One region of the Promicromonospora sp. NPDC110617 genome, then DNA from elsewhere that is predicted to be linked to it. Evidence: riboswitches for the same ligand, from Rfam matches in the RefSeq annotation. Region 1 holds a riboswitch; each other region holds the start of a gene.
What was found. Region 1 has a riboswitch for thiamine pyrophosphate ahead of thiM (hydroxyethylthiazole kinase). Riboswitches for the same ligand answer to the same signal wherever they lie in the genome.
Positions count from the first base shown of each region.

Region 2: another riboswitch for thiamine pyrophosphate. It lies ahead of ACZ7LE_RS10600 (TenA family protein); the one in region 1 lies ahead of thiM (hydroxyethylthiazole kinase).
Region 3: another riboswitch for thiamine pyrophosphate. It lies ahead of ACZ7LE_RS25055 (YkoF family thiamine/hydroxymethylpyrimidine-binding protein); the one in region 1 lies ahead of thiM (hydroxyethylthiazole kinase).
Region 4: another riboswitch for thiamine pyrophosphate. It lies ahead of ACZ7LE_RS21735 (thiamine ABC transporter substrate-binding protein); the one in region 1 lies ahead of thiM (hydroxyethylthiazole kinase).

Region 1 covers NZ_JBVKBM010000001.1:2,117,925-2,125,552, reverse strand. The annotation lists gene ACZ7LE_RS09340 (SDR family NAD(P)-dependent oxidoreductase) at 1-116, opposite strand, end outside; gene ACZ7LE_RS09335 (aldo/keto reductase) at 151-1,179, opposite strand; gene ACZ7LE_RS09330 (TetR/AcrR family transcriptional regulator) at 1,304-1,909, shown strand; gene ACZ7LE_RS09325 (GNAT family N-acetyltransferase) at 1,906-2,502, shown strand; TPP riboswitch at 2,557-2,654, shown strand; gene thiM (hydroxyethylthiazole kinase) at 2,644-3,477, shown strand; gene thiE (thiamine phosphate synthase) at 3,474-4,178, shown strand; gene thiD (bifunctional hydroxymethylpyrimidine kinase/phosphomethylpyrimidine kinase) at 4,301-5,167, shown strand; gene dxr (1-deoxy-D-xylulose-5-phosphate reductoisomerase) at 5,228-6,397, opposite strand; gene ACZ7LE_RS09300 (RyR domain-containing protein) at 6,436-7,628, opposite strand, start outside.
Region 2 covers NZ_JBVKBM010000001.1:2,419,230-2,426,857, reverse strand. The annotation lists gene ACZ7LE_RS10620 (quinone oxidoreductase family protein) at 1-833, shown strand, start outside; gene ACZ7LE_RS10615 (family 43 glycosylhydrolase) at 1,382-2,836, shown strand; gene ACZ7LE_RS10610 (methyltransferase domain-containing protein) at 2,983-3,741, shown strand; gene ACZ7LE_RS10605 (SRPBCC family protein) at 3,781-4,212, opposite strand; gene ACZ7LE_RS10600 (TenA family protein) at 4,319-5,071, opposite strand; TPP riboswitch at 5,063-5,155, opposite strand; gene ACZ7LE_RS10595 (LLM class F420-dependent oxidoreductase) at 5,220-5,999, shown strand; gene ACZ7LE_RS10590 (glycoside hydrolase family 15 protein) at 5,945-7,628, opposite strand, start outside.
Region 3 covers NZ_JBVKBM010000005.1:211,151-218,778, forward strand. The annotation lists gene ACZ7LE_RS25045 (ABC transporter ATP-binding protein) at 1-1,534, opposite strand, end outside; gene ACZ7LE_RS25050 (ECF transporter S component) at 1,524-2,150, opposite strand; gene ACZ7LE_RS25055 (YkoF family thiamine/hydroxymethylpyrimidine-binding protein) at 2,143-2,811, opposite strand; TPP riboswitch at 2,886-2,971, opposite strand; gene ACZ7LE_RS25060 (LacI family DNA-binding transcriptional regulator) at 3,098-4,093, opposite strand; gene ACZ7LE_RS25065 (Gfo/Idh/MocA family oxidoreductase) at 4,103-5,524, opposite strand; gene ACZ7LE_RS25070 (hypothetical protein) at 5,559-7,628, opposite strand, start outside.
Region 4 covers NZ_JBVKBM010000004.1:3,007-10,634, forward strand. The annotation lists gene ACZ7LE_RS21710 (sulfite exporter TauE/SafE family protein) at 1-133, shown strand, start outside; gene ACZ7LE_RS21715 (MogA/MoaB family molybdenum cofactor biosynthesis protein) at 130-645, shown strand; gene ACZ7LE_RS21720 (MoaD/ThiS family protein) at 695-934, opposite strand; gene moaC (cyclic pyranopterin monophosphate synthase MoaC) at 931-1,401, opposite strand; gene ACZ7LE_RS21730 (DUF4235 domain-containing protein) at 1,422-1,703, opposite strand; TPP riboswitch at 1,741-1,846, shown strand; gene ACZ7LE_RS21735 (thiamine ABC transporter substrate-binding protein) at 1,842-2,921, shown strand; gene ACZ7LE_RS21740 (ABC transporter permease) at 3,152-4,792, shown strand; gene ACZ7LE_RS21745 (ABC transporter ATP-binding protein) at 4,792-5,520, shown strand; gene ACZ7LE_RS21750 (response regulator) at 5,545-6,192, opposite strand; gene ACZ7LE_RS21755 (sensor histidine kinase) at 6,192-7,385, opposite strand; gene ACZ7LE_RS21760 (DUF6069 family protein) at 7,551-7,628, shown strand, end outside.

The sequences.
Region 1 (7,628 bases):
GAGTGTCCGCCCGTGACGACGACGTTCCTGCCGGTCAGGTCGACGCCCGCGAGGACGTCGTCAACCGTGGAGGCAGCGGTGAAGCCGGTGCCGAGGGGGTGCTGGCGATGTGACATGACGTTTCCCTTCGTGCGGTGGGGCGAGCCCGGGTCAGGCGGCGGCGCGCTGTTCCGCGGGTCGGCGGCGCAGGGTGGGCTGCTGGATGGCCGGCGGGTCGTAGGCCATGTCGAGGCGGCCGATGTCGGTGCCGGGCGGCACGATGGCGTCGATCCGGTCGAGGGTCTCGTCGCTCAGCCTCACCTCGGCGCCCGCGAGCGCGCTGTCGAGGTGTTCCATGGTGCGCGGGCCGATGATCGCGGACGTGACACCGGGGTGGGCGACGGCGAACGCCATCGCGAGGTGGTTCAGCGGGATCCCGGCGTCCTGGGCGACCGGGATGAGCTGTTCGACGACGTCGAGACGCCGCTCGTCCTGCAGGTGCGCGAACCCGTACTGCGCCCGGTGGGCGTCGCTGGCGCGGCCCTTGCGGTACTTGCCGGTGAGCATGCCTCCGGCCAGCGGGCTCCACACGAGGGTGCCCATGCCGAACTGCTGGGCGACCGGCAGGACGTCGCGCTCGATGCCGCGGTTCAGGATCGAGTACGGCGGCTGCTCGGTGCGGAACCGCTCCAGGCCGCGCCGCTCGGCCACCCACTGCGCCTGGACCATGTCGGCGGCGGGCATCGTGGACGACCCGATGGCGCGCACCTTGCCGGAGTTGACCAGGTAGGTCAGCGCGGCCAGCGTGTCCTCGACGTCCGTGTCCGGGTCGGGCCGGTGGATCTGGTACAGGTCGATGTGGTCGGTGCCCAGGCGGCGCAGCGAGTTCTCCACCTCGGCGATGATCCAGCGCCGCGAGTTGCCGCGGTGGTTGGGGTCGTCGCTCATGGGCAGGTGCACCTTGGTGGCCAGCACGACGTCGTCGCGGCGGCCCTTGAGCGCCTTGCCCACGATCTCCTCGGACTCGCCGCGCGAGTAGGCGTCGGCCGTGTCGATGAAGTTGATGCCCGCGTCGAGGGCCTTGTGGATGATCTTGACCGACTCGTCGTGGTCCGGGTTGCCGATCGCGCCGAACATCATCGCGCCGAGCGCGTAGGGGCTGACCTTGATGCCGGTCCGGCCGAGGCTGCGGTACTGCATGGGGCCCTCCTGGGGTCGAGAGGTCTGGTGGGCGTCACCGCGATGCCGTAGTCTTGAGCTAAGCGGAACGCTCTTCCAGAACTATATGGAAAGCCATTCCGGTTAGCAAGAGATCGGGAGCGAAGTGATCCAGAACACAGAGCAGCGGCCGCTGCGCCGCGACGCGCAGCGCAACATCGACGCGCTGCTCGACGCCGCCAAGCAGGTCTTCGGCACGTCGGGCGTGGACGCGCCCGCCAAGGAGATCGCCGACCTGGCCGGCGTCGGGGTCGGCACGCTCTACCGGCACTTCCCCAAGCGGTCCGACCTGGTCAAGGCCGTGTTCCAGGCCGAGGTCGACGCCACCGCCGACGCCGCGCCGGTGCTCGCCGCCGAGCACCCGCCGGTCGTCGCGCTCGAGAAGTGGCTCCACCGCTACACCCAGTTCCTCGTGACCAAGCGCGGGCTCGCCTCGGCGCTGCACTCCGGCGACCCGGCGTTCGACGCCCTGCCCGCCTACTTCATCGGGCGGCTCGGCCCCGCCCTCGGCTCGCTGCTCGACACCGCCGTCGCGGCCGGCGCCGTCCGCGCCGTCGTCAGCCCGCAGGACCTCCTGTACGCCGTGTCCAAGCTGTCGCTGCCCATGGAGGACGAGGAGCCGGACCACGGCCGGCGCATGCTCGACCTGCTCGTCGACGGGCTGCAGTTCCGGGCGGAGCACTCCGCGGACCAGGACGGCAGCTGCGCATGACGGCGGGCGGCCTCACCAGCAGCGAAGACGCCCGGGACTACGGTCGCGGCCTGCTGGTCGGCCGCGCCGTCCGGCTGCGCCCCCTGGCCGAGGACGACCTGCCGCACCTGGACCGGTGGTGGCGGGACTCCGAGTGGCAGCCCTTGCAGCAACCCACCGTGCGTCCCCGGCCGGCTGGGCCGGCCGCCGACCTGTTCCGCGCGTGGAGCGCCAACACCGACCCGGGCGCGGTCGGCCTGAGCGTCGAGACCGTCGAGGACCCGCACCTCGTCGGGCACGTGACCATCCACGGAGCCGGCCTGCCGCAGCGCACCGGCACCCTCGGCATCATTCTCGGGCCCGAGCACACCGGGCACGGGTACGGGTCCGACGCCGTCCGCGTCATGCTCCGGTACGCCTTCCAGGAGATGAACCTGCACCGCGTCGAGCTGAGCGTCTGGAGCTTCAACACCGACGCGCGGCGCGCGTACGAACGGTGCGGCTTCGTCGTGGAGGGACGACGCCGGGAGGCCGTCTTCCACGCCGGCCGCTACCACGACGACGTCGTCATGGGCGTGCTCGCGAGCGAGTGGACCGCGACGGGGTCGAGCTAGCACCGCACCCACGGAGCCGGTTTCGGGCGGACGCCGTCCGCGACTAGGGTGGGCCCACTTGGCGCGGGGCGCCGGGCACCCGCCCGGCTGAGATGCACCCGTGGAACCTGATCTAGGTAGTGCTAGCGAAGGGAACGCCTCATGGGCTCCGTCCTGCCCGACGCCGTCGCGTCGGTCGTCACCGCGGTGCGCGACACCGCACCCCTGGTGCACTGCGTGACCAACGTGGTGGTCACCAACTTCACCGCCAACGTCCTGCTCGCCGCCGGCGCGGCACCGGCCATGGTCGCCGACCCCGAGGAGGCGCCCCTCATGGCCGGCGCCGCCGGCGGCCTGCTCGTCAACCTCGGCACCGTCGAGGGCGGCCAGGCCGACGGCATGCGGGCCGCCGTCGACGGCGCCACCGCCGCGGGCGTGCCCTGGGTGCTCGACCCCGTGGCCATCGGCGCGCTGCCGCTGCGCACCCGACTCGCGGCCGAGCTCTTCGCGCGCGGCCCCGCCGTCGTGCGCGGCAACGCGTCCGAGATCCAGGCGCTCGCCGGCGGCGCCGGCGGCCGGGGCGTCGACTCCCTCGACACGCCCGACGCCGTGCGGGACGTCGCACTGGGCCTGGCCCGGGCCTCCGGGGCGGTGATCGCCGTCAGCGGCGCGTCCGACCTGATCACCGACGGCGAGCGCGTCGTGCGCGTCCAGGCGGGCACCTCCCTGATGACGCGCGTGACCGGCGTCGGCTGCTCGCTCGGCGCGCTGGTCGCTGCGTGCTCCGCCGTCACCGAGGACCGCCTGCTCGCCGCGACCGCCGCGACGGCCTGGCTGTGCGTCGCCGCCGACCGCACCACGTCGACCGCCCCCGGCAGCTTCGCCGTGGAGCTGGTCGACCGCGTGTTCGACGTCGACGCCGAGGCCGTCGGGTTCGGCGCCGGGCTGGTGAACGAGCCCGCCGCCGGGCATGAGCCCGCGCGGGCCGAGGCATGAGCGCCCGGATCCGCCTCGACCCGTCCGTCTACCTCGTCACCGACACCCAGCAGTGCGGCGGCCCCGCCGGGGTCGTCGCCACGGTGGGCGCGGCGGTCGACGGCGGCGTGACCGCCGTCCAGCTCCGCGACCCGGGCGCGACCACCCGCGAGCTCGTGGACCTCGGCCGCGCCCTGGTCGCCCTGCTGCGGCCGCTCGGCGTCCCGCTCGTGGTGGACGACCGGGTGGACGTGGCGCTCGCGATCGACGCCGACGGCGCCCACGTGGGCCAGCGCGACCTCGACCCCGTCTCGGCGCGGCGGCTGCTGGGGCCGGACCGGCACCTCGGGCTGAGCGTCAGCACGCCGGAGGAGGCGCAGGCCGCGGCCGACCTGCCGCCCGGCACCGTCGACCTGCTCGGGGTGGGCCCGGTGCGACCCACCCTGACCAAGTCCGACGCCCGGCCGGCGATCGGCTTCACCCGGCTGAGCGTCGTCACGGCCGCCGCGGCGCTGCCGTGCGTGGCGATCGGCGGGCTGCGGGCCGCGGACGTCGCCGCGCTGCACGGCGCCGGTGCGGCCGGCAGCGCCGTCGTCTCCGCCGTCTGCGGGCGGCCCGACCCGGCCGCCGCGGCGCGGGAGATCGCGCTGGCCTGGGCGGCGGCGCGGGCCGAGAACCGCTCCGGCGTGCGCTCGGGGGCGACGACGGGACCGGCCTCGTGAGCGCGCCGGCGCGGGACGCGGCCCAGGTCGGCGAGGTCTCTCGCGCCATCGAAGCGCGTCCCGCCGAAGCCGCCGCTCGCAACGACACAGCCCCGCGCGTGCGCCCGCCCGGCCATCCCGTCGTGGCTCTGACGATCGCGGGCTCGGACCCGTCGGGCGGCGCCGGGATCCAGGCCGACCTGAAGACCTTCGCGGCGCTCGGCGGCTACGGCTGCGCGGTGCTCACGGGGCTGACGGCGCAGTCCACGACCGGCGTGACGCGGGTGCACCCCGTGCCCGCCGACATGGTGCGCGCGCAGCTCGACACGCTGTTCGCCGACGTCGCCGTGGACGCGATCAAGATCGGAATGACCACGGACGCCGCCGTCGCCCGGGCGGTCGTGGCGGCACTGCGGGACCTGCGGGCCGCCGAGCAGGCCCCGTTCGTGGTGCTCGATCCGGTGATGGTCGCGACGTCGGGCGACCGGCTGCTGGCGCCCGACGCCGAGGCGGTGCTCCGCGACGAGCTGCTCCCCCTGGCCGACCTCGTGACGCCCAACCTGCCCGAGGCCGCCGTGCTGCTCGGCGTCGAACCGGCCCGCGACGGCAGTGAGGCGGCGGACCAGGCCCGGGCGCTGCGGGCGCTCGGGGCGGGGTATGCGCTGGTCAAGGGCGGGCACCTGGACTCGGCGGAGTCGGTCGACCACCTCGCGGGGCCCGGGGTCAGCGGGGACGGCGTCGCCACGGACGGCGTCGTCGCCCTGGTGGCGCTCCGGATCCCCACGCGGAACACCCACGGCACGGGCTGCACGCTCAGCTCGGCGTGCGCGGTGCTGCGACCCGTGCACGACAGGTGGGAACCCGCCGTCCGGGCCGCCAAGGAGTACCTGACCGGAGCGTTGCGCGCGGCGGACGGCCTCGTCGTCGGCGGCACCGGCACGACGACCGGCCCGTGGCATGGTCACGGCCCGGTCGACCACGGCTTCGCGACCCGCGCACCGGCCAGCTGACCGCCTGACCACCCGGCTGACTCGGCCACGTCGAACCGGCGAGTCAGCCGGGTGGTCCGCCTACGCCGACTTGAGGATCTCCGCCGCCCGGGCCCGCGCCCAGGCGTCGGCCTCCAGCACGCCCTCGACCGACGACGCGTCGCCCGCAGCCGTCGTCCCGTGCGCCTCGACGACCGCGGCCACCGTGTCGACGATGTCGAGGAACCCGATCGTGCCGTCGTGGAAGGCGTCCACGCACACCTCGTTCGCGGCGTTGTAGACCGCGGGATGGGTCCCGCCGGCCTCGCCCACCTGGCGGGCCAGCCGGACCGAGGGGAAGGCGTCGTCGTCCAGGGGCAGGAACTCCCAGCTCGCGGCCTGCGTCCAGTCGATCCCGACGTCGACGTCGGGCAGCCGCTCGGGCCACGACAGGCCGAGCGCGATCGGCACGAGCATCCGCGGCGGCCCGGCCTGCGCGATGGTGGAGCCGTCGACGAACTCGACCATGGAGTGGATCATCTGCTGCGGGTGCACCACGACGTCGATCGCGCTGAACGGCAGGTCGAACAGCAGGTGCGCCTCGATGACCTCCAGCCCCTTGTTGACCAGGGTGGCGGAGTTGGTGGTGACCACGCGGCCCATCGCGAAGTTGGGATGCCGCAGGGCCTGGGCGGGCGTCACGTCACGCAGGTCTTCCCGCGAGCGGCCGCGGAACGGCCCGCCGCTCGCGGTCACCACGAGCCTGCGCACCTCGGCCGAGGAGCCCGAGCGCAGCGACTGCGCGATCGCGGAGTGCTCCGAGTCCACGGGCACGATCTGTCCCTCGTGCCGCACGGCGGCCTTGACCAGGGCACCGCCCACCACGAGCGACTCCTTGTTCGCGAGCGCCAGCGTCGAGCCGGCGCCCAGCGCGGCCAGCGTGGGGCGCAGGCCGACGGAGCCGGTGATGCCGTTGAGCACCACGTCGCTCCCCCACCCGGCCAGCTCGGTGGCGGCGTCGGGGCCGGCGAGCACCTCGACGCCGTCGGCACCGGCCTCGCCGAGCAGGGTGGTCAGCGCGGGGCGCGCGGCGGCGTCGGCCACGGCGACGGCGCGGACGCCGAGCGTGGCCGCCTGCCGGGCGAGCAGCGGGAGGTCGGAGCCGCCCGCGGACAGCGCGTCCACGCGGAACCGGTCGGGGTTGCGCCCGATGACGTCGACGGCCTGAGTGCCGATGGAACCGGTGGAGCCGAGAAGGGTGACGCTTCGCATGAGGCCCATCCTGTCAGCCCGGGACGGCCCGGCCGGCGTCAGGACTCGCCCGGCTGCTCCGTCCGGCCCCGGCCGAACATGCGCCAGCCGCGGACCACGCCCCGCGGGTCGGGGACGGGGGCGTCCGCGGGCTCCCAGCCGGCGTCGTCGTCCAGCGGGACCACCCGCAGGCCGAAGTCGGCCAGGATCACCGGGATGCCGCGGATCGCGGCGCGATCCTTCTCCCGGTCGGGCTCGGACAGGTCCGCCCAGGGCCGCAGGTCGGGGTGCAGCCGGCGGGCGTCGTCGCGCTCGGGCCCGTAGGTCCAGCCGGCGGCGACCTTCTCGGCCATCCAGCGGTCGTGCTCGTCCACGGCCCGCGCGTCGACCACCGGCTCCGGGATCCGGCCGTGCTCGACGTCGCCCGCGGGGACGACGGTGCAGCCCATCTGCCGCAGGCGGTCAGGGATCGCGCGCACCTGCGCCCGGTTGGCGGCCCGCAGGTCCTCGGACAGCTCGGACCAGGAGACCATCGCGGGCGTGCTCTGCCACGCCACGCCCCGGGCGCGCTGGTTGCGCAGGTAGGTCAGGTGGGCGGAGACGGCCATCAGGTCGTAGACGTCGTCGTGCACGAGCACTCCCGGCGCGGTGGCCCGGCGCAGGAGCGTCCCGGGCTCGACGATGTCGAGCCGGCCGGCCAGGTCGTCGAGGATGGCGCCGTCGTGCGTGCCGAAGAGACCGCCCAGGCCGGCGAGCCGGTTGAGGCGGAGCACGACGGCACCCTCGCTCGCGCGCCAGAGGTCGCTGTCGTGCAGCGCCTCCCGGAGCGCATCGCCGTCGTCGTCGTGGCACACATAGACGCGCTGCGGGCTGCCGACCGCGCGGACCTCGGCGAACGTGTCCACGGGGACGAGCCGGCACGCCGCGCGCACGCTGGGCCAGCGGGCGCGCAGCGCCTCGGCGGCCTCCCGGGCACCTGGCCCGACCAGGGTCACGGTGAGCGGTTCGCCGCCGTTGGCGATCTCGACGCTGCGCAGGCGCGCGAACGCCACGACCAGCGCCCGGCCGAACGTGCCGTGGCCGACGACGGAGAGGTGCGGCGCGACGCCGCGGGCGAGGACCCGGTCGCGCCGGACCAGGGAGCGGGCGACGAGCTCGCCCAGCGTGAAGAAGTCGACGCCCGGCTGCGGGTGGCTCAGGTGCCGGGCCTGCAGGGCGAGCGCGAGCTCCGGGTCGCTGACGTGGGCGTTCA
Region 2 (7,628 bases), 300 kb from region 1:
ACCCGATGGAGTACCCGCACGTGGTGGGCGCCGAGGGCGCGGGCACCGTGGAGGCGGTGGGCGAGGGCGTCACCGGCTTCGCCGTCGGCGACCGCGTGGCCTGGCACGACGGGCGCGGCTCGTACGCGGAGCTGGTCGCTGTCAACGCCGCCGGTGTGGTGCACGTGCCCGAGGGCCTCGACCTGACCACCGCCGCCGCGCTCCCCCTGCAGGGCATCACGGCGCACTACCTCGTGCGGTCCACGTTCGAGGTGCAGCCCGGGCACGACGTGCTGCTGCACGCGGGCGCGGGCGGCGTCGGGCTGCTGGCCACCCAGCTCGCCGTCGCGCGCGGCGGCCGGGTGGTGACCACGGTCTCGACGCCGGAGAAGGCGGCACTGTCCGCCGCGGCCGGCGCGTCCCACACCATCGACTACGCCGCGATGGACGACATCACCGCCGAACTGCCTGCGGTCGTGCGCGAGCTGACCGACGGCCAGGGCATGCACGTGGTGTACGACGGCGTCGGTCGGACCACCTTCGAGGCGTCGCTGGCCTCGCTGCGCCCGCGCGGGATGCTCGTGCTGTTCGGCGGGTCGTCGGGCCAGGTGCCGCCGTTCGACCCGCAGCGGCTGAACAGGGGCGGCTCGCTGTACCTCACCCGACCGACGATCGCGCACTACGCCCTCACCCGCGCGGAGCTGGAGTGGCGCACGTCGGAGGTGCTGTCGTCCGCGGCGTCGGGCGACCTGGACGTCCGCATCGGTGCCACCTACCCACTCGCCGACGCGGGCGAGGCGCACCAGGCCCTGGAGTCCCGGGCGACGACGGGCAAGGTGCTGCTGGTGCCATGAGGCCGCGCGGCCGTTGGGCCGTTTGCGCTGAGATCGGTCGGTTGCGTCGAGATCGGTCCGTCGATGGACCGGTCTCAAGGCACCCGACCGATCTCATGGGGCGGCCACGGCCGGCAGCACGGAGTGCGGCCGACTGTGCGGGGCGCGGTCGGCAGCGTAGGGCTGTCGGCAGCATGGGGCGGTCGGCAGCATGGGGCGGTCGGCACGTTGCTTCGAGGTCGGCACAGGGCTGTGCCGACCTCGAAGCAAAGTGCCGAGTCTGCGGTGCAAACTGCCGACAGCGCCGCAAACTGCCGACGGCGCGGCTACCCACAGCCCGCCGCCGGCAGCCGGCAGCCGGCAGCATCAGCACCCGACCTCCGCGCCCGCGCCCGCGCCTGCGCCCGCGCGGAATCGCCGCGGACGGTCGAGCCCGGCCTAGACCCGGCCGGCGTCGAACCGATCCAACGTTGGACCTGTTGAGCCCTCGCGCACCCCCAGGGCTTTACAGCGATCCGCACACTGGCGACAATTCACCCGTCCGGTTCGTTCCAGCTCGGAGGTTCAACGTGGTACTTCCCCGCTTCAGCCCGCTCAAGCTTGTCGCCGGTGCGGCGGCCGCCGCCCTCGCCACCGGCGTCCTCGCGGTCGCTCCCGCGGTCGCGGCACCGGCCGCCGACGTCGCCCCCGCCGTCGCCACCCCCGCGGAGTTCGCACCCGTCGCCGACGCACCCGTCGCCGCCTCCGCGACCGCCCCCGACGGCGACGCCTCCGTCCAGACGACCGTCCGCCCGAACCTCGTGCTCGACCGCGACTTCCCCGACCCCGACGTGTCGAAGTTCGGGAACACCTACTACGCGTACGCCACCAACCAGGGCAAGAACCTGCCCTGGGCCACCGCGCCCGACCCGGACGGTCCGTGGACGTTCCAGTCCACCGACGCCCTGCCGACCCTCGGCGCGTGGGCCAAGACCGGGCGCACCTGGGCGCCGGACGTCTCGCAGCGCGCCGACGGCAAGTACCTCCTCTACTACACGGCGTGGCACACCGCGTCGGGGCGGCAGTGCATCGGCGCGGCCCTGGCCGACTCCCCCGGCGGCCCCTTCGCCCCGGTCGGCAGCGAGCCGCTCATCTGCCCGCTCGCCGACGGCGGCGCCATCGACGCGTCCAGCTTCGTCGACACCGACGGCACCCGGTACATCCTGTGGAAGAACGACGGCAACGCCATCGGCGCCACCACCTGGATCCACGTGCAGCGCGTGGCCGCGGACGGCATCACCTTCCAGGGCGGCGCCACCCAGGTGCTGCGCAACGACCGGGCCGACGAGGCGGGCATCATCGAGGCGCCCGTCGTGACCAAGGTGGGCGGCAAGTACGTGCTCTTCTACTCGGCGGGCCCGTACAGCACCAACTCGTACGGCACGAACTACGCGGTGGCCAGCTCCCTCACCGGCCCGTACACCAAGGCGTTCCGGTTCCTCATGACCACGGACTCGCTCGACGGGGCGGTGTCCGGGCCGGGAGGCGCCGACGTGCTGCGGGACGCCGGGGGCGACAAGCTCGTCTTCCACGGGCACCGGGACGCGGGCGGGCGCGGCATGTACGTCGCCGACCTCGGCTGGGCGAACGGAAACCCCGTGGTGCGCGGCAGCCGGGTGCGCTACGAGGCCGAGCGCGGCACCCTGAACAACTGCACGGTCCGTGAGAACGCGGCCGGTGCGTCCGACGGCAAGGTCGCCGCGTACATCGACCACGCCGACAGCTGGGTCGACGTCGGCTCGATCTACGTGCCGACGTCCGGCAGCTACACGCTGCACGTGGGCTACGCCAACGGCTCGGCCGTGACTGCGTCGCACACGGTCACGGTCAACGGGGCGTCGGCCGGATCCATCAGCTACCCGATCACCGGCTGGGACAACTGGCAGCAGTCCAGCAAGGACATCACGCTGCAGGCCGGCTGGAACACCATCCGGCTGGGCAAGGGGACGGCGTTCACGGAGCTGGACTACATCGAGGTCGCCTAGCCGACGCCGGCCACCGCAGCCCGGCGATCGTGCCCGAAACCATCACCGTTCCGGGCGCAATCGCTGGGCTGCGGCGCACGCCGGCGTCCCGCCCGGCCCGCCGTGATGTATCTTGACGTCAAGATACTCGACGGCGAGGAGTTGTGATGGCCGACTGGAACCCCGGCGCCTACCTGCAGTACACGGACGAGCGGTCGCGGCCGTTCACGGAGCTGGTCGCCCGCGTGCCGGGCACGCCCGCCACGATCGTCGACCTCGGGTGCGGCCCGGGTCATCTCACCCCCGTGCTCCGCGCGCGCTGGCCCGAGGCCCGCGTCACCGGGGTGGACGCCTCCCCCGCCATGATCGCCGAGGCCCGCGCCGCCGACCCGGCCACCGAGTACGTGCTGGCCGACCTGAGCAGCGACGGGCACACGGCCGACCTCGTGATCAGCAACGCCGCGCTGCAGTGGGTCCCGGGGCACCGCGAGCTCCTCACGACGCTTGCCGACCGCGCCGCGCAGACCTTCGCGTTCCAGGTGCCGGGCAACCACGACGCGCCCAGCCACCGGCTCCTGCGGGAGGTCGCCGCCCGCGCGCCGTTCGCCGACGTCGTCGGGCCGGTCGAGCGGCGGGCCACCGCCGACCCGGGCGAGTACCTGGCGATCCTGGCCCGGCCGGGCTGGACCGTCGACGCATGGGAGACCACCTACACGCACGTGCTGCAAGGGCCGGACCCGGTGCTGCGCTGGATCTCGGCGACCGGTGCCCAGCCCACCCTCCAGGCGCTGGAGGCGAAGGACGCGGCCCTGCGCGCCCGGTTCGAGGCGGAGTTCGGCGCGGCGCTCCGGGAGGCGTACCCCGAGCACCCGCACGGCACGCCGCTGGCGTTCCGCCGGGTGTTCGCGGTGGCCACGCGGGTCTGAGGCGGCGCCCACCCAGCTGGCGGCTGACGGCGCGCGCCGTCAGCCCTGCTGGGTGACCCGGGCCTCGAGCCCGGCGAGCTCGGTGTTGACGTACCGCCGCGTGCGCCGCCGCACCAGGTTGCCGAGCAGCCAGGCCAGCGAGCCGGTTTGCGTGATCGCGAGCGTCACGCGGGAGCGGCCGTCGGGCAGGGGCTCGACCAGGTGCTCCGCCTGCGTGGTCAGGCCCGGCGCCTCGCTGATCCACGCGAAGTGGCGCGGCGGGTCCCACTCGTCCATCAGCCAGATCGCGAGCGGCAGCTTGGGCTGCTCGATCCGCACCTGCGAGCCGACGTCCGGCGGGTTGGGCCCGTCGATGATCTCGACCGACGTCATGGACGACGTCCAGTCGGGCATGTGCTCGACGTCGGACAAGACCGCCCAGACGGCCTCGGGCGAGGCGTCGATCACGGCGGTGGTGCTGTAGCTCGGCATCGGTGCTCCTGTCCTGAAGGGTGACGCCGGCGGCCGGCGTCACCCCCTAGTCTCGACCTCGGGGCGCGATCTCGCGCCCGGCCGACACGCTCGAGGCCGACGAGCCTCAGGCCCGGACGGGCGGCGTCGGCCAGGTGGGGGCGGACAGGCCCTGCTCGAAGAAGAGGTACTCGTGCACCGACGAGATCTCGAACGCCCGCAGCATGCGCGCGCGCTCGTCCGGGGAGACCCAGCGGGCCGCGTCGTCGGCCAGCCGGCGGGCCTGCCGGGTCGACTCCTGGAAGGCCTCGGCGCCGTAGGTGCCGATCCAGGTCGCGTACGGGTGGCCCGCCAGGCCGCCGGGGCGGCGTCCGGCCAGGTCCACGAGCACGCTCCCGACGTGCGCGTAGAGCCAGTAGCAGGGCAGGAGCGCGGCGACGGTCTCGGCGTAGCCGCCCGACGCCGCGGCGTGCAGGTGGCCCGTGTAGGCCGCGGTCACGGGCGACGGTTCGACCGCGGCGACGTCGCCCGCCGCCAGCCCGGCGTGCGCGCCCAGCCAGTCGCGGTGGAGCGCCGTCTCGACCTCCAGCGCCGTCACGGACGACCGCGCGAAGAAGCCCTGCGCGGCCGGGTCGGGCGCCACCTGCGCGGCGCGCGCCAGGACGCGCGAGTACTCGCGCAGGTAGGCGGCGTCCTGGGCGAGGTAGAACGCGAAGGACTCGGCGGGCAGCGAGCCGTCCGCGAGCGCCTTGACGAACGGCATGTGCTCGACGGCGTCGCGCCAGCCCGCGATGCGTTCCCACGCCTCCTCGGTGAACGGGCGGACGGCGGCGGGGCCGGACGGGGTCTGGGTGGAAACGGGGACAACAGAAGAAGTCACGGTGGACATCCCTTCGCCAGCATGATCTGGATCAGGTTCGACGGGTGTGGTCTCAGCCCTGGCAGGGCACCCCGTGTCACGTGCGGCAGACGCTACCGGATCGAGCGGGCCGCGGGCTGCCCGGCCTGGCGGGTCGTAGGCTGCCGCCATGACAGACCGCCCGATCCGCATCGGTGTCCAGCTCCAGCCGCAGCACGCCGACTACTCCGCCCTGCGTGACGCGGTGCTCCGCGCCGAGGACGCGGGTGTCGACATCATCTTCAACTGGGATCACTTCTTCCCGCTGCGGGGCAACCCCGACGGCAAGCACTTCGAGTGCTGGACCATGCTCGGCGCGTGGGCCGAGCAGACCGAGCGCGTGGAGATCGGCGCCCTCGTGAGCGGCATCGGCTACCGCAACCCCGACCTGCTGGCGGACATGGCCCGCACGGTCGACCACATCTCCGGCGGGCGGTTGATCCTGGGGCTGGGCGCGGGCTGGTTCGAGAAGGACTACGACCAGTTCGGCTACGAGTTCGGCACGGCCGGTTCGCGCATCGCGAGCCTGGCCGACGCGATGCCGCGTATCAAGGCCCGACTGGCGGCCGGCAACCCGGCGCCGTCGCGCGAGATCCCGGTCCTGATCGGCGGCGGCGGCGTGCGCAAGACGCTGCGGATCGTGGCCGAGCACGCCGACATCTGGCACTCGTTCGGCGACCTGCCGACCCTGACGAGCAAGTCGGCGATCCTCGACGAGCACGGAGCCGCCGTCGGGCGCGACACCGCTGCACTGGTCGAGCGCTCGGTGCAGGCGCAGGGCTCGCCCGCTCAGGAGGGTGCGGCCCTCGTGGCGGCCGGGGTCAGCCTGTTCACCGTCGGGGTGACCGGCCCGGACTACGACCTGTCGACCGTCACGGACTGGGTCGCCTGGCGCGACGCGCGGGGCTGACCCAGGCGCAGCGCGCTGTTGACCAGGCCCAGGTGGCTGAACGCCTGGGGTGTGTTGCCGAGGTGCCGGCCGGTGGCCGGGTCGTACTCCTCGCTGAGCAGGCCCAGGTCGTTGCGCACGGCGAGCAGTCGTTCGAACAGGGCGACGGACTCGTCGACCCGGCCGATGCCGTGCAGCGCGTCGACCAGCCAGAAGTTGCACACCAGGAACGTCGCCTCGGCGCCGGGCAGGCCGTCCACCCGGTCGTCGGCCTCGTTGTGGTACCGCCGCAGCAGCCCGTCCTGACCCAGCTCGCGCTGCACGGCGTCCACGGTGCCGACCACGCGGGGGTCGTCCCAGGGCAGGAAGCCGACCTGGCCGATCAGCAACAGCGCCGCGTCGAGCCCGTCCGAGCCGTAGAACTGCGTGAACGTGTTCCGCTCGGCGTCGAACCCGTGGGTGCAGACGTCGTCGTGGATCCGGTCGCGCACGGCGCGCCAGCGTTCGACGGGTTCGTCCGGCAGGCCGTACTTCTCGACGGCGCGGACGGCCCGGTCGAAGCCCGCCCAGGCCATGACGCGCGAGTGCACGAACGCGCGGCGCGGGCCCCGCACCTCCCAGAGCCCGTTGTCGAGGTCGTCCCAGTGCTCCTCGAGGTGCTCCAGCAGCGCCCGCTGCAGCCGCCACACGTCCTGGTCCTGCTCCAGCCCCGCCTCGCGCGCCTGGTGCAGGGCATCCAGCGTCTCGCCCCACACGTCGATCTGGAGCTGGCTCGCCGCGTCGTTGCCGATCCGCACCGGTGCGGAACCCTCGAAACCGGGCAGCCAGTCGAGCGTGTACTCCGGCAGCCGCCGCCGGCCGTCGAGCCCGTACATGATCTGCAGGTCCGCCGGGTCCCCCGCCACCGCGCGCAGCAGCCACGCCCGCCACTCGCGCGCCTCGTCGATGAAGCCCGTGCCGATCAGCGCCTGCAGGGTCAGCCCGGCGTCGCGCAGCCAGCAGTACCGGTAGTCCCAGTTCCGGGTGCCGCCGAGCTGTTCGGGCAGCGACGTCGTGGCCGCCGCCGCGATCGCCCCCGTCGGGGCGTAGGTGAGGGCCTTCAGCGTGATGAGCGAGCGGTGCACGGCGTCGGGCCACTGCCCGGTGTAGCTGCAGCCCTCGAGCCAGGACTGCCAGAAGTCCTCGGTGTCGCGCAACGCAGCGTACGGCTCCACCGGGTCCTGGGTCTCCAGGTGGGACGCGTGGTAGTTCAGGACGAACGGCACCCGGTCGCCGGGCCCCACGGTGAACTCGGCGCGCAGCACCGCCCCGTCGGTCGACCCCTCGTGCGCCATCGGGACCACCGAGTCGATGCGCACGGAGTCCGGGCCCGCGACGGCCCGCAGCGCGTCCCCGTCCTGGGTGATCCAGGGCACGATGTTCCCGTAGTCGAACCGGAGCCGCAGCTCGGTGGTCATGGGGACGTGGCCGCTGACGCCCTCGACGATCCGGACCAGATCGGCCTCGTCACCGCGCGGCGGCATCAGGTCGACCACCCGGACCCGGCCCTCGGGCAGGTCCCACTCCGTCTCCAGGATCAGCGTGCCGTCCCGGTAGCGCCGGCTCGTGCAGTCGCCGCCCGACGTCGGGCCCAGGCGCCACGACCCGTGC
Region 3 (7,628 bases), on a different contig from region 1:
GGAGCAGGTCGAGCGGTGTCGTGTCGGCCAGCAGGGTGCCGTCGGCGAGCACGAGGACCCGGTCGGCGTAGCCCGCGACGGCCCGCAGGTCGTGGCTGGAGAACAGCACGCCGCGGCCGTCGGCGGCGGCGTCGCGCAGCGCCCGGAGCACGCCCACCGAGGCGTGCCGGTCCAGGCCGAAGCCGGGCTCGTCGGCGAGCAGGAACGGGTGGTCGTGCACGAGCATCGCCGCGAGGCTGAGGCGGCGCTTCTGCCCGCCGGAGAGCCGGTAGGGGTTGTGGTCGGCGAGCCGGGTGAGCCCGAAGCGGGCCAGGGCCTCGTCGACCCGGGGCGCGGCGTCGGGCGGCAGGCCGTGCGCCACCTCCTGGCGCACCGTCGTGGCGGTGAGCTGGTGCTCCGGGTTCTGGAACACGAGCCCGGCCCGGGGGCCGTCCACGCTGCCCGCGGCCGGCCGGTCGAGGCCCGCGAGGCAGGTCAGCAGCGTGGACTTGCCGCTGCCGTTGGCGCCGACCAGCGCCGTCGTGGTCCCCGGGTGGAGCTCGAGGTCGACCCCGCGCAGCACCTCGCGGCGTCGGCCCCGGGGGCCGCGCGCCACGGACAGGCCGCGGGCGCGGAGGGTGGGGCCGTCGGGCGGGGTGAGGCGGGACGGGACGTCGTCCCGGCCGAGCTCCCGCAGCAGCCGCGCCGCCAGGGACCCGCCCGCGACGTCGCCCAGGAGCGCTGCCAGCTCCAGGTCGAGCGGGAGCCAGCAGCCCTCGCCGACCAGGTCCCGGAGCAGCGGCACGGTGAGGTCGCCGACGGCGACGTCGTGCCGGACGCGGCCGTCGGCGCCGAGCACGATCCAGCGCTCCGGGAGGGCCGCTGCCCCGGCGTCGCCCGCCAGCTCGTCGAGGCGGTGCTCCACGAGCACGCAGGCGGCGCCGGTCTCCCGCCGCACCACGTCGAGCGCGCTGCGCACGGCGTCGATCCCGGCGGCGTCGAGCATGGAGGTCGGCTCGTCGAGCAGCAGCAGGCGGGGCGACGGCGCGACGGCCGCCGCGAGCGCCACACGCTGCAGCTCCCCGCCCGACAGCTCCGCCGTCGCCCGCCCGGCGAGGCCCGAAGCCCCCGCCCGGTCGAGCGCCGTGCGCACGGCGGGCTCGATGAGGGCGGGGTCGATCGCGAGGTTCTCGAGCGGGAACGCGACCTCGTCGAGCACGTCGGGGAGGCACACGCCCGACTCCGGGTCCTGGGCCACGACGCCCACGACGTCGGCGAGCCCCGCGATCCCGGTGTCGGCCACGGACCGGCCGGCGACGTGCACCGCGCCGTCCACCTGCGCGTGGACGGCGTGCGGGACGGCGCCGTGCAGCAGCCGGAGCAGCGTCGACTTGCCGGAGCCCGACGGGCCGAGCACGAGCACGCTCTGCCCCGCCTCGATGCGCAGGTCGACGGGTCCCACCCCGTCGCCGGTGCCGTAGACCGCCTCCAGTCCGGCGGTCTCGACGACGGTCGCCCCGACGTCGGCGGCCGCCACGACGGCGTCAGCGCTCACGGCGCGCCACGGGTCCGCGGAGCGCGGCGTCCGCCCGGCCGATGGCGAACTCGTCGAGCACGCCGGTGCCGTGCAGGCGGTCGACGATCACCTTGGCGAGCAGGCCGCCCAGCACGAGGCCGGAGACGAGCTGGATGCCCAGGCGCAGCGCCAGGATGTCCTGTCCGTACCAGCCGAACCGGAACGCGGACCACACGAAGACCAGGCCCGCGCCCAGCAGGCCCGAGACCGCGTACACGCCCCACCCGAACCGACGGTAGCGGGTCAGCGCGAACGGGAGCTCGCTGCCGGCGCCCTGGATCGCCGCAGCCACCAGCAGGAGCGGCCCGACCGGCGAGCCGAGGAACACCACCTCGACGACGGAGGCGATCACCTCGGCGATGATGCCCACGAACGGCCTGCGGATGATCGCGACCGCGATCGGCGCCACGAGCAGCCAGCCGCCCAGCAGCACGTGCTGGGCCAGGTCGCCCGCCGGTCCCATCGCCACGGCGAGCCCGTTCCACGCCTGCACGAGCGCCCAGTACAGGAATCCGAACACCACGCCGAGCATCACCATGAGCACGATGTCGCGCAGCGGCAGCCGCGCCCGGCGGCGCGTCGTCGGCTCACTCACCGGTGCCGCCCGGGGCGCGGACGTGGCTCGGGCTGTTCACCGAGAGGGTGAGGTGGCTGGTGACGTGCTGCACCGTGCGGCCCGCCAGGACCCAGCCGGCGAAGGCGCTGGCGAGCACCCGTCCGGCGTCGCCCTCCAGGCGGGTGACGAAGTGCTGCGAGCCGCGGAACGTGCCGTTGTCCTTGGCCAGCTCGATCGCGGCGTAGATGTCGCGCATGTGGTCCGGCGTGACGTCCGCGCGGACGTCGTCGGCCAGCGGGTACAGCGCCCACTCGGCCGAGACGAACCGGCCGGTGTCGCGCCCCCGGGGCACCTCGGTGACCCGCGGGCCGGCCCCGCCCGGCAGGTCGCAGGCCACCTCGCCCGGGCAGCCCCGGGACAGGTGCACGGTGATCGCGGCGTGCTTGCCCGACGCCGCGATCCCGGCCGTCAGGTCGGTCACGTACCGCAGCAGGTCGGCCTCGGCGCCGCCCACGTAGGTGCTCACGTCGCCGGTCTCGACGACCAGACCGGTCGCGTCGGCCTGCCGCAGCGCGCCCAGGATCACGTCGACGTAGTCGTCCGACATCACCGCCGCGGTGATCCGCGCGCCGACGCCGAAGCGCATCGGGTCGCCGCGCAGCTCGGCGGTCTCGTCCGTTGCCGTGGCGTGGTTCGCCATCAGGTCCTCCCCTGTCCGTCGGATATCCGTCGGGCACAGGAGGACGGGGACCGGTACGGCCACGCCCTGAGGTCGCTTCCTGCGCCGGCATGATCCGGATCAGGTTCAACGGTCGGAGTTCGATTACTCCCTCTCAGCCCGGCCTACCGGACTCCCGTGCTCGGCGCCCACCATAACAGCCGCGAATGTCCGAATAGTGAGAGCAATCGCCCAGGCTCTGGTCAAGCCCGGGACGCGCGCCTACCCGACCCGCCCAACGTGCTCACGGCCATCGCCCCGGGCTCGGTCAGGTGGACGGCCCCTGGACGAGGATCGGCTCGACGAACCGCTCTCCCCCGGTCGCGGCCGGCTCGATGACGTTGTCGGCCGCGACCCGCCCCACACCCATGAGGTCGAGGTCGATCGTGGTGAGGCGGCGCAGCTTCTGGTCGATCACGACCTCCTCCCAGTTGTCGACGCCGATCACGGACACGTCGTCCGGCACCCGGCGACCCTGCGCCTCCAGGGCGTCGAGCACGCCGAACCCGATGTGGTCGTTGCCGCAGAACACGGCGTCGAAGGGCAGGCCGCCCTCGTCGAGAAGGTGCAGGGCCTGCTCGCCCCACTCACGGCGCCAGGATCCGTGCAGGGTCGTGACGGGTGCCAGACCGGCCTCCTCCAGCGCCCGTGACAGGCCGGCGGCGCGCCGCCGCACCGCGAGGTCGTCGGCCTGCGCGGTGACGTGCGCGATCCGGGTCCGGCCGCGCTCGACGAGGTGCCGCCCGGCGAGATACCCGGCCTGCTCGTTGTCCGGCAGGAAGACGTAGTCGCCGGGGTCGTCGGTGGCGGCGAAGGCGTAGGTGACCGGGACCTCGAACTGGTGCGTGATCGACGGGGTCACGCGCGCGTAGCCGGACCCGACCACCAGCAGCCCGTCGATGCGCCGGTCCTGCAGGGTCCGGATGCTCTCGGTCATGTCGCGGTGGGCGTCTATGCGGCCGTCGAACACGAGCGCGGCACGCTCCCGGCTCCCGAGCCGCAGGACGGCGCCCATGACGACCGGCCGGGAGAAGGTCGCCGTCGCGCGGTGGGTCAGCAGCCCGACGGTCCGGCTCCGGCCCGACGCGAACGACTGGGCGAGCGCGTTGGGCCGGAAGTCCAGGCGCTCGGCGGCCTCCAGCACGCGGGCCTTGGTCGCCGGCGAGACCACCGGGCTGTCGTTGAGCGCCTTGGAGGCGGTCGCCTTCGAGACGCCGGCCACCGCGGCGACGTCGCTCAGGCGCACGGCGCGTTGTGTCGCCATCCGATGATCCTAGCGAGCCGTCGCCGCAGGTCCGGGCACCTCGGCGGGCACGTCGGCCAGGTCGCCGCCGAACGCCTCGCGCGCCGCGCCGAACGGGAGGTCGCGGACGACGACGGGCCCGCCGCCGGCCAGCGACGCGTTGCCCGCCACACCGACCGCGAGCGCCCGGACACCGTCGAGCCAGGACGCGGCGCGGCCGAGCTCGTCGCGGTCGGCGCCGTCGCCCGCACCCAGGAACAGGTCGCGGAGCAGTGCGTCGTCGGCGCCGCCGTGCCCGCCCGTGGCCTGCGGCACGGGAACCTCGCGGGCGGTGCCAAAGTGCGACTGGACCAGCAGCCGCTCCCCCGTGGGGCGCAGGTCGTCGCCCTCCGCCGGGTCGCCCTGCGCCGACGGGTCGACGGGCCGTGCGGCGGCCCGGGACGAGACTGCGCCGCGCTCGACGACCGAGAGCTCCGCGCGTCCCCGGGTGCCGTTGATCGCGACCGTATAGCCCTCCCAGGGGGCGTGCGCGTTCAGTGCGTACGTCATGGTCGCGCCCCGCGCATAGTCGACGATCACCGACAGGTTGTCCTCGATGTCGATCCCGGCGGAGAACACGTCCTGGTCGCGCAGGTACCCGTCGTGGCCCTCCTGCTCGTGGTACAGGCCGCGCAGCAGCTCGTGGTCGCGCAGGTCGAGCGCGAACGGGTCGAGGTGGGCGCCGTCGTGGGTGCCGCGGGCGGGGCGCGGGCCCAGCCCGCGCCGGGCGGCGTTGACGTCGCCGTAGAAGCGGAGCCCGCCGCTGGCGTAGACGCGCGTCGGGAGGTCGGCGAGCCACCAGTTGACGAGGTCGAAGTGGTGGGACGACTTGTGCACGAGCAGCCCGCCCGAGCTCTCCTTGCGCCGGTGCCAGCGGCGGAAGTAGTCGGCGCCGTGCGAGGTGTCCAGGAGCCACTCGAAGTGCACGGACGTGACCTCGCCGAGGTCGCCGCGCGCGACGACCTCCTTCAGCGCGGCGTTGCGGGGCGAGTAGCGGTAGTTGAAGGTCGTGACGACGTCGCGCCCGGTGGCCTCGACGGCCTCCGCGATGCGGCGCACGCCCTCGGCGTCGGTCGTCAGCGGCTTCTCGACCACGACGTCGGCCCCGCCGTGCAGGGCGGCGACCACGAGGTCGGCGTGCGCGTGGTCCGGGGCGGTGACGATCACCCGGTCGATGCCCGCGTCCGCGACGTAGGCGGTGATCGCGCCCAGGTCGATGCGTTCCGGCGCCGGATACCCCGCCTCGGCGAGCCGCCGCTCGTTCCAGTCGAGCCGCCCGGCGTTGGTGTCGCCCCAGGCGACGAGCTCGGCCTCCGCGGCGTAGGGGCCGGTGAGCGCGTCGAGGTAGAGCTGGGCGCGGCCTCCCGTGCCGATCAGGGCGTACCGCGAGCGGCGGTCGGTGGTGCGTGTCATGGCTGTGTCCTCCGGGTTCGTGGGAAGTGAGGGGTCAACGGACCGGCACGACCGGGACGAAGAACGCGGCGTTCTTGCTCGGCCCGATGCCGCTGCCCCACTCCAGGAACCCCTGGCGGGTGCCGCCGTCGTTGTCGTTGGCCAGCAGGGAGAACGAGAACGCGCCGTCCTTCGGGTCCACGCCGAGCTCGGCCCAGGGCACCACGACGTCGTACGTCGTGGTCCCGGCCTTGCGCACGACCTTGGCCCTGACCGTGCTGACGGTCCCGGCCGGGGCCGTGTACCGGTAGACGGACGCCGTCTCGCCGGGGTGGATGCCGAGCTCGACGCGCGAGGCCGGGTCCTGCCCGGGTAGGCCGCGCGCGACGGCGAGCTGGATCGAGTCGCCCGCCCAGAGCCGGTCCACCGCGGCGGAGGGAAGGTGGTCCTCGTCGCGCAGCACCGCGCGGACCCGCAGGCCGCGGTCGCTCCACGACAGCGCGAAGGTGCCGCCCAGGTCGTCCGCGTCCGGCGTGCCGCCGCTGAGCGCGACGTAGGTGCCGCGGGCGCGCCAGTCCACGACGGCGGCGCGGTGCGGCTCCTTCGCGACCGGGGCCAGCGCCGTGGTGCCGGTGAGCTTCCGGGTCTCGCCCGCCGCCGTCAGCGAGACCGCGAACTTCGTGGGCTGCCACGGGGTGAGCGCCGCGCCGTCGATCGCCGACGTCGCGGTCTGCCCCGTGCCCACGGAGAAGGCGGGGACGGTGCCGGACGCCTCGCCGACGGTCCAGCCGACGTCGGCCACGTCCACGGCGTCGCCGCCCGGCAGGTTCCGGGTGCCGAGCGCGAGCCCGACGCCGCCCTTCCGGTCCGCGACCGGCCCGAAGGACAGCACGGGGTTCTGCACGACCTCGGTGGTGTCGCCGACGTAGGCGACCACCGCGTCGCCGCTGCGCACCGTGTAGGCGACGGGGCGCTCGCCCGCCTCGCGCATCGGCTCCAGGTCGAGCACGCCCTGCACCTCGGTGCCGGTGCCGGTCAGGGTGACCCCGCCCCCGACCGGGCCGACGACGCTCACGTCGCCGGTCACGCCCAGGGCCGCGCGGTCCACGGTCACGGGGACCGAGGCGCCGCCGCCGAGCGGGATCTGGTCGGGCGTGGTGACCTGCGCCGCCGCGTCGGCGACGACCGCCGGGGTGCCGGCCGCGCCGGTCACGTAGACGGGGTCGCCCCCGACCGTGAGCTCGACGGTCGCGTTCGGCAGGGCACGCCAGGACCGCCCGTCGCCCCGGACCAGCCGCGAGGACGGACCGGTCTGCACGGCCACGGTCACCGGGTCGCCCGTCGCCCACACCATGCGGACGACGCCGCCGGCCGCGTCCGCGAAGTCGGCCACCACCGCGCCGTCGAGGCGCCGGAGCTCGGTCAGCGTGCGCCCCGCCGTCTGCCGGTTGTAGACCGCGAGCGCCGGGTAGGCGGGCTTGGGCGTGAGCGCGGTGCCGCCGCCCGTGGGCAGCCGGCTGATGCCAAAGTTGTGCTCGGGCTCGGCGCGGTTGGCGCCGGAGTCGATGAGCTCGTAGTAGACGGTGCGCTCGACGCCCGCGGCCTCCAGCAGCGCGGCCGAGCGCACGACGTAGGCGGCCTGCTGCTGCTCGGTCGTGCCGCCGGTCGTCGTCGGCCAGCCGTGCTCGCTCAGCCAGATGGGGATGTCGGAGCCGGGCGCGTACTCGTCGATCAGGCCCCGCAGGGTCGCCACGCCGGCCTCGGTGCGGCCCTCGGGCGCGCCGGGGAAGTCGTAGGTGTGATAGCTGACGGCGTCCAGGTGGTCCAGGCCGCCGAGGGCGAACAGGTCCTCCATGAAGTCCCACCGCGCGCCCGCGCTGACGGGTCCGACGACGCGGGCACCGGGGGCCGCCTCGTGGATCGCGGCGGCGGCCGGTTCGAGCAGCTCGAGGTAGCAGGCGGCTGTCATGCCGCAGGCACCGGTGTTGAAGGTGTGGTTGAACTCGTTGTAGACCTCGTAGTCGACGCCCGAGCCGTAGTGCTCGGCGGCGGCCGCGGCGTAGCGCGCGTAGGCGGCGATGCCCTCGGGCGAGCTGGGCGTCTTGCCACCGTCGTACCAGCGGCT
Region 4 (7,628 bases), on a different contig from region 1:
GATCCCGGTCTACGTGGTGATCTGGCTGGGCTGGGCCGCCGCCGTCATCTGGTCCGTGCGGGCGCACCGCAAGGCCCTGGCCGAGGAGACCGCCGTGAGCGAGAAGCCGGAGGCCGATAGCGTGTCGGCATGACGTCCGACCAGGTAGCGGTGATCACCGTCTCCGACCGCTGTGCCCGCGGCGAGGCCGAGGACCGGTCCGGTCCCGCGGCGGCGCGGATCCTGCGTGCGGCGGGGTTCACCGACCTGGTCACCCATCTGGTACCCGACGGCGTCGAGCCGGTCCGTGACGTGCTGCGGACCGTGCTCGACGCCGGCGCTCGTCTGGTGGTGACCACCGGGGGTACGGGGATCACGCCCCGCGACCTCACGCCCGAGGGCACCCGCGCCGTGCTGGACTACGAGGTACCGGGCGTCGCCGAGGCCGTCCGACAGCGGGGCACCGTCGCAGGCATCCCGACCGCCGCGCTCTCGCGGGGTCTGGTCGGCGTGGCACATGCCACGGGCGGCACGCGCGCGCTCGTCGTGAACCTGCCGGGGTCGACCGGGGGCGTGCGGGACGGCCTCGACGTGGTGCTCGCCCTCTGGCCGCACGTCCGCTCCCAGCTCGAGGGCGGCGACCACCCGGCTCCGGTGCCGCACTGACAAGGTCGCAGCGGCCGGGCCACCGGCTCCGGGCCGGGGTCAGCCGGGATCAGCCGCCCGCGAAGGGCGGGAGCACGTCGACCGTGCTGCCGTCCGGCACTGCCGCGTCGTCCGCCGTGGTCCGGGCGCCCGCGACCAGCAGCGCGCACTTCGGCAGCACGGCACCCAGGGCCGGGTGGGCGGCGGCGAGGGCGCCGCGGAGGGCGGCCACCGACGTCGGGCCGTCGAGCTGTTCGGAGGTGCGCCCCGCGGCCTCCCGGGCGCCGGCGAAGTAGCGGACCGTGATCACTCGGCACGCACCCAGTCGCCCGACTTGCCGCCCGTCTTGCGCTCCAGCCGCACGTCCGCGAGCGAGACCGACTTGTCGAGGCCCTTCACCATGTCGATCACGGCGAGACCGGCGACCGCGACGGCGGTGAGCGCCTCCATCTCGACGCCGGTGCGGTCAGCCGTGCGGACCGTGGCGGTGACGACGACGCCGTCGTCGGTCACCTCCAGGTCCACCGCTGCGCCGTGCACGCCGATCACGTGGGCCAGCGGCAGCAGGTCGGGCGTCTTCTTGGCCGCGGCGATACCCGCGACGCGCGCCACCGCGAGCACGTCGCCCTTGGGCACGGCGCCGTCGCGCAACGCCTGGATCACTGCAGGGGTGCAGCGGACCAGGCCGGAGGCCGTGGCCGAGCGTACGGTCGGCTGCTTGGTGGTGACGTCGACCATGCGGGCCTGGCCGCGGTCATCGAGGTGCGTGAAGCTCACGGCACCAGGGTGTCATGCCCTCACGCGGCGCTGCGCCGCGCGGCGATCCGCACCGCGGCGTTGTGCGCGCCCTTCGCGGCCAGCCGCTTGGCGAACACCGCGGTGCCGGCGGCGACGGCCGCGAACACGGTCGCCTGCAGCAGGTCCAGCTCCGGGTCGTCCGGCTTGTTGGGCGCGTCGTTTCCGGTCACGCCCTTCCAGATCATGCTGACGGCCTTCTGGGCGACCCAGCCGGCCGCGATCGTCAGTGCGAGGGTGCCGACCTTCTCGCCGAGTGTCTGTTCCGTCTCAATCTGGCCCATCTCCACACCGTAGCCCTCGACGGCCGACTAGGCTGCACGGAAACGACAGGGGAGCGCCCCGATGGCGCTGAGAGTGCGGAGAGCCGCAGACCCTTGAACCTGATCCGGTTGACACCGGCGGAGGAAGTCGGAGGAATGATGTCGCGTCTTTCCGGTGCCCACGGGGGCACCATCCCTACCGTCGCGGTCGCGCTGTCGACGGCACTGCTGCTCGCCGGGTGCTCCGGCGGATCCGGCTCCGGGTCCGGCGACGACTCGTCCGCCACCGGCGACCCGGGGACCGTGACGCTGGTGACCCACGACTCCTGGGCGCTCGACGAGAAGCTGATCGACCAGTTCGAGCAGGAGTCCGGCACGACGGTCGAGGTCAGCGCCGCGGGTGACGCCGGCACGCTGGTGAACCAGCTCGTGCTGACCAAGGACGCCCCGCTCGGGGACGCGGTGTTCGGCATCGACAACACGTTCGCCTCCCGCGCGCTGGAGGCCGGCGTGGTCGAGCAGTACACACCCGCGGACCTGCCCCAGGGCGCCGAGCAGCTCGGCGGCGCGCTCACGCCCGTCGACCAGGGCGACGTCTGCGTGAACGCCGACGAGGCCTGGTTCGAGGAGTCCGGCCTGGAGGTGCCGACGACGCTGGAGGACCTCGCCGACCCGCAGTACAAGGACCTGCTCGTGGTGACCAACCCGGCGACGTCGTCCCCGGGGCTCGCGTTCCTGCTGGCGACGATCGGGGCGTTCGGCGAGGACGGGTTCGAGGACTACTGGGCCTCGCTCGTGGACAACGGCGTCAAGGTCGCCGACTCGTGGGAGGACGCGTACTACGTCGACTTCTCCGGGGCGGGCGAGGGCGGCGAGCGGCCGCTCGCACTGTCCTACGCGACGTCGCCGGCGTTCACGGTGAGCGAGGACGGCTCGGAGTCGACCACCAGCGCGCTGCTGGAGACCTGCTTCCGGCAGGTCGAGTACGCGGGCGTGCTCGCGGGATCCGACAACCCGGAGGGCGCGCGAGCGCTGGTGGACTTCCTGCTCACCCACGACGTCCAGGCCGCCCTGCCCGAGTCGATGTACATGTACCCGGCCGACGCGGCCGTGGAGCTGCCCGCCGACTGGCAGAAGTTCGCGCCCCAGGCCGACGCCCCGTTCGAGGTGGACCCGGCCGACGTGAGCGAGCACCGCGACGAGTGGATCGAACGGTGGACCGAGACCGTCGTGGGCTGAGCCGGAGGCGCAGCGCAGGGTGGGGGCCGAGGAACGAGGCACCCGCCCGGAGCGGAGCCGCAGGCTCAGCCCACCAAGGGCAGAGCCTGAGCCGGAGGCGCAGCGCATCAGGGCCGAGGAACGAGGCACCCGCCCGGAGCGGAGCCGCAGGCTCAGTCCACCAAGGGCAGGGCCTGAGCCGGAGCCCGGGCTGGAGGCACGGGCTGCGACCCGCGCCCCTCCTCTGGGGCGTGGCGGTCGCCGTTCCCCTCGGCTTCCTCGCGGTCTTCTTCGCGTGGCCGGTGGCGGCACTCGTGGTGCGCGGGTTCGTGCCCGACGGCGCGCTCGACCTCACCGGGTTCGTCGAGGTGCTCACCCGCCCCCGCACGTGGCGGCTCGTGGGGCTCACCCTCACCCAGGCGGTGCTCGGCACGGCGTTCTCCGTGCTGCTCGGCCTACCGCTGGCCTACCTCCTGTACCGGCGGTCGTTCCCGGGGCGCAGCCTGGCGCGTGGGCTGGTGACCGTGCCGTTCGTGCTGCCCGCCGTGGTGGTCGGCGTCGCGTTCCGCGCGCTGTTCGCGCCGAGCGGTGCGCTCGGGTTCCTCGGGCTGGAGGAGTCGCTCGCCGGGATCGTCGTCGCGCTCGTCTTCTTCAACGTGTCCGTGGTGGTGCGCACCGTGGGCGGGCTCTGGGAGCGGCTCGACCCCCGGGCCGAGGAGGCCGCGGCGTCGCTGGGCGCCGGTCCGGCCCGCGTGTTCCGCACCGTCACGCTGCCCTCGCTCGCGCCCGCGATCACCTCGGCGGCGTCGGTGGTGTTCCTGTTCTGCGCCACGGCGTTCGGGGTGGTGCTCGTGCTCGGCGGTGTGCGGTACGGCACCATCGAGACCGAGATCTGGACCCGCACCACGCAGTTCCTGGACCTGCGGTCGGCCTCCGTGCTGTCCGTCCTGCAGCTCGTGGTCATCTCCGCCGCCCTGGCCGTCTCCGCGCGCGCCCGCCGGCGGCGCGAGGCCGCGCTGCACCTGGTGTCGGCGCGGCGCTCGGCGCGCCCGCTGTCCTGGCGCTCGCCCGCGGACGTGAGCGCCTCGCTCGCGGGCGTCACGATCGTCGCCGCGCTCATCGCGCTGCCGCTCGCCGGGCTGGTCGTCCGCTCGTTCCGGGAGCCGGACGGGTCGTGGGGCCCGGGCAACTACCTGGCGCTCGGGACCACCGGCGAGCGGAACGCGCTCGTCGTCACCGTGTGGGAGGCCACCGCGACGTCGCTGCGGATCGCGCTGACCGCCACCCTGATCGCCCTGGTCGTGGGCGGCCTCGTGGCGCTCGTCGTGTCCCGGCGGCCCCGGTCCGTGGGCGCACGCCGTGCGATCGGCACACTCGACGGCCTGTTCATGCTGCCGCTGGGCGTCTCCGCCGTGACCGTCGGGTTCGGCTTCCTCATCACCATGGACCAGCCCGTGCTCGGCGTGGACCTGCGCACCTCCGGGCTGCTCGTGCCGGTGGCGCAGGCCGTCGTCGCGGTGCCGCTCGTCGTGCGCACCGTGCTGCCGGTGCTCCGGGCGATCGACCCCCGGCTGCGGGAGGTCGCCGCCGTGCTCGGCTCCGGCCCGGGACGCGTGCTGCGCACCGTGGACCTGCCGATCGCCCTGCGCTCGGTCGGGCTGGCCACCGGGTTCGCGTTCGCGGTCTCCCTCGGGGAGTTCGGCGCGACGTCGTTCCTCGCGCGGCCCGACGGCGCCACCCTGCCGGTCGTGATCTACCGCCTCATCGGACGCCCCGGGGCGGAGAACTACGGGATGGCGCTCGCGGCGTCCGTGGTGCTCGCCGCGCTGACCGCGACCGTCATGATGGTGGCGGAGCGACTGCGCGACGACCGCGCGGGAGGAGAGTTCTGATGGCGGGGCTGGAGATCCGGGACGTCTCGGTGCGGTACGGGACCGGTGCGGCCGGCGTGACGGCGGTGGACGGCGTCACGCTCACCGTGGCGCCCGGCGAGGTGCTGGCCCTGCTCGGGCCGAGCGGGTGCGGCAAGTCGTCCCTGCTGCGCGCCGTCGCGGGGCTGGAGCCGCTGGCCGGCGGGCAGGTGCTGTACGACGGCGCCGACGTCGGCCGCCTGCCGGTGCACCGGCGCCGGTTCGGGCTGATGTTCCAGGACGGCCAGCTCTTTCCGCACCGGGACGTGCGGCGCAACGTGGCCTACGGCCTGGAGACCCTGCCGCTCACCCGCCAGGAGCGGGACGCGCGGGTCATCGAGCTGCTGGAGCTCGTGGGGCTCGCCGGGTACGAGCAGCGGGCGGTCCCCACGCTGTCCGGCGGGGAGCAGCAGCGGGTCGCCCTCGCGCGCGCCCTGGCGCCGCGGCCGCGCCTGCTGCTGCTCGACGAGCCGCTGTCCGCGCTCGACCGGCAGCTCCGGGAGCGGCTGGCCGGCGAGGTACGGGTCGCGCTCGTCGAGACCGGGACCACCGCCGTGTTCGTGACGCACGACCACGCCGAGGCCTCGGCCGTGGCCGACCGGGTCGGGGTCATGGACCGGGGCCGGCTGCTCCAGGTCGCCGCGCCGGAGGAGCTGCGCACCGCGCCGGCGTCCGACCGCGTGGCGGAGTTCCTCGGGCTGCGCGCCTGACGCGGACCGTCCGGGAACGCGGCCTCAGGCCGCGCCGGCCTGCTGGACGAGCAGTGCCACCTGCGTGCGGTTCTCCACGCCGAGCTTCACGAGCACGCTCGAGACGTGCGCCTTGACCGTCGGGACGCTCAGGTAGAGCCGCCGTCCGATCTCCGCGTTGGACGAGCCGCGCCCGATCTCGACGGCGACGTCGCGCTCCCGGCTCGTGAGCCGGTCGAGGGCGCTCCGGGCGTCCCGCGCCTCGCCGCCGCCGGCGGCGACGGTCTCCATCAGGCGGCGGGCGATGTCCGGCGCGAGCACCGGCTCGCCGTCGGCCGCGGCGCGCACCGCCGCGGCGATCCGCGCGGGTGGCATGTCCTTGAGCAGGTAGCCGGCGGCCCCGGCGCGCAGCGCGCCGACCACCTCGGTGTCGGTGTCGAAGGTGGTGAGCACGACGACGGCAGGCGGCGAGGGCCGGCCCCGTACCCGGCGGGTGGCCTCGATCCCGTCGACGCCGGGCATGCGCAGGTCCATGAGCACGACGTCGGCGGGGTGGGCGTCCAGCACCTCCGCCACGTCCCCGCCGTCGGCGGCCTCGCCGACCACGCGGATGCCCTCGGCGCCGTCGAGCATGAGGCGCAGGCCCGCGCGGACCAGGGCGTCGTCGTCGACGATCACGAGGCGGGTCTCCATCAGGCCCACGGTATCCGCGCCTCCAGGGCAAAACCAGCAGGTGAGCGGCCTGCGTCGAGCGTGCCGCCCAGCAGCTCCACCCGTTCGCGCAGGCCGACCAGACCGGTCCCGGGCGCGGCGTCGGACGTGTGCTCGGGGCCGTCGTCGGCCACGACGACCCGGACCTCGTCCGCGCACGTGGTCACGGTGACCCGGACGGCCGCGCCCGGCGCGTGCCGGCGGGCGTTGGTCAGGCCTTCCTGGACCACGCGGTAGGCGGCGATGGCGACCGCGGGCGACGGCTCGGCGTCACCCGGCCCGCTGGGCACGCGCTCGTCGGTCCGGTCGAGCGTCACGGTGGCACCCACGGAGCGGGCCGCGTCCACGAGCCCCGGGATGTCGCGGAGCGTGGGCGGCGGGGCCAGCCGGTCCGACCCGCCGCGCAGCAGCCGGACGAGCTGGCGCAGGTCTTCCAGGGCCTCGGCGGCGCCGGTCCGCACCCGCCCGGCCGCGGCGGCGAGCTGCTCCGGGGGCGCGTCCGGCCGGTACTCGACGGCGCCCGCCGTGGCAGCCAGCAGGGACAGGCGGTGCCCGAGGGCGTCGTGCATCTCGGCGGCGATCCGGTTGCGCTCCCCGGACCGGGCGGTCTCCAGCGCCTGCTCGCGGTCGGCCTCGGCGCGGCGGGCGCGGGCCCGCAGGTCGGCGAGGAGCTGGGCGCGCGCCTGGAGGTAGGCGCCCCAGCCGAGGAGGGCGGCATGCACGGCGACGTCGCACAGGAGCCACCAGCCCAGCGGGAACGCAGGGGGCCGCCACAGGCCCTGCACCGCGTGTGCCACCGTGCTCGCCGCGGCCACGAGGACCGCCGTGCGCAGGGGCGACCACCGGGCGATCTGCAGCACGCCCGACGTCGCCGCCGGCGTCGCGCCCGGCGAGAGCGCCGCCAGCGCGGCCAGCACCAGCGCGAGCGGGACGGACCGGCGGGCCCACATCAGCGGCAGCAGGGCCAGGGAGACGACCGCGACGACGAGGTCGAGGAGCTCCAGGGGGAGAGCGGCGCCCCCGCTCGCCTGTCGGGACAGCACCGTCGCGAGGGTCAGGGTCCCGAGCAGCAGCATGGCCACCACCACCGCGCGCAGCGGCGGGCGCCCGGTGCCCGTGCGCGCGGCCTCGGTGCGCGTGCCTCCGGGCTCGCGGTCCTGCGGTTCGCCTGTCATGCCGGTGACACTACGCACGGCGCGCGACGTCGGACACCGACCAAGGTCGGGGGTGGCGCTACCGAAGGGTGACCCGGCTCGGTACCACGGACGGATGTCGCGACGGCCCCGGCCCAGAAGGCTGTGACCAGGCGCGACGGACGCGCCACGGAGTGAGGAGACGTCATGGCCGAGAACCTGGTGACCCGCAGCCCCTGGCCCGCCTGGGCGGTGCCGTTCGCCGCCGCGGCGGCCGCCGTCCTG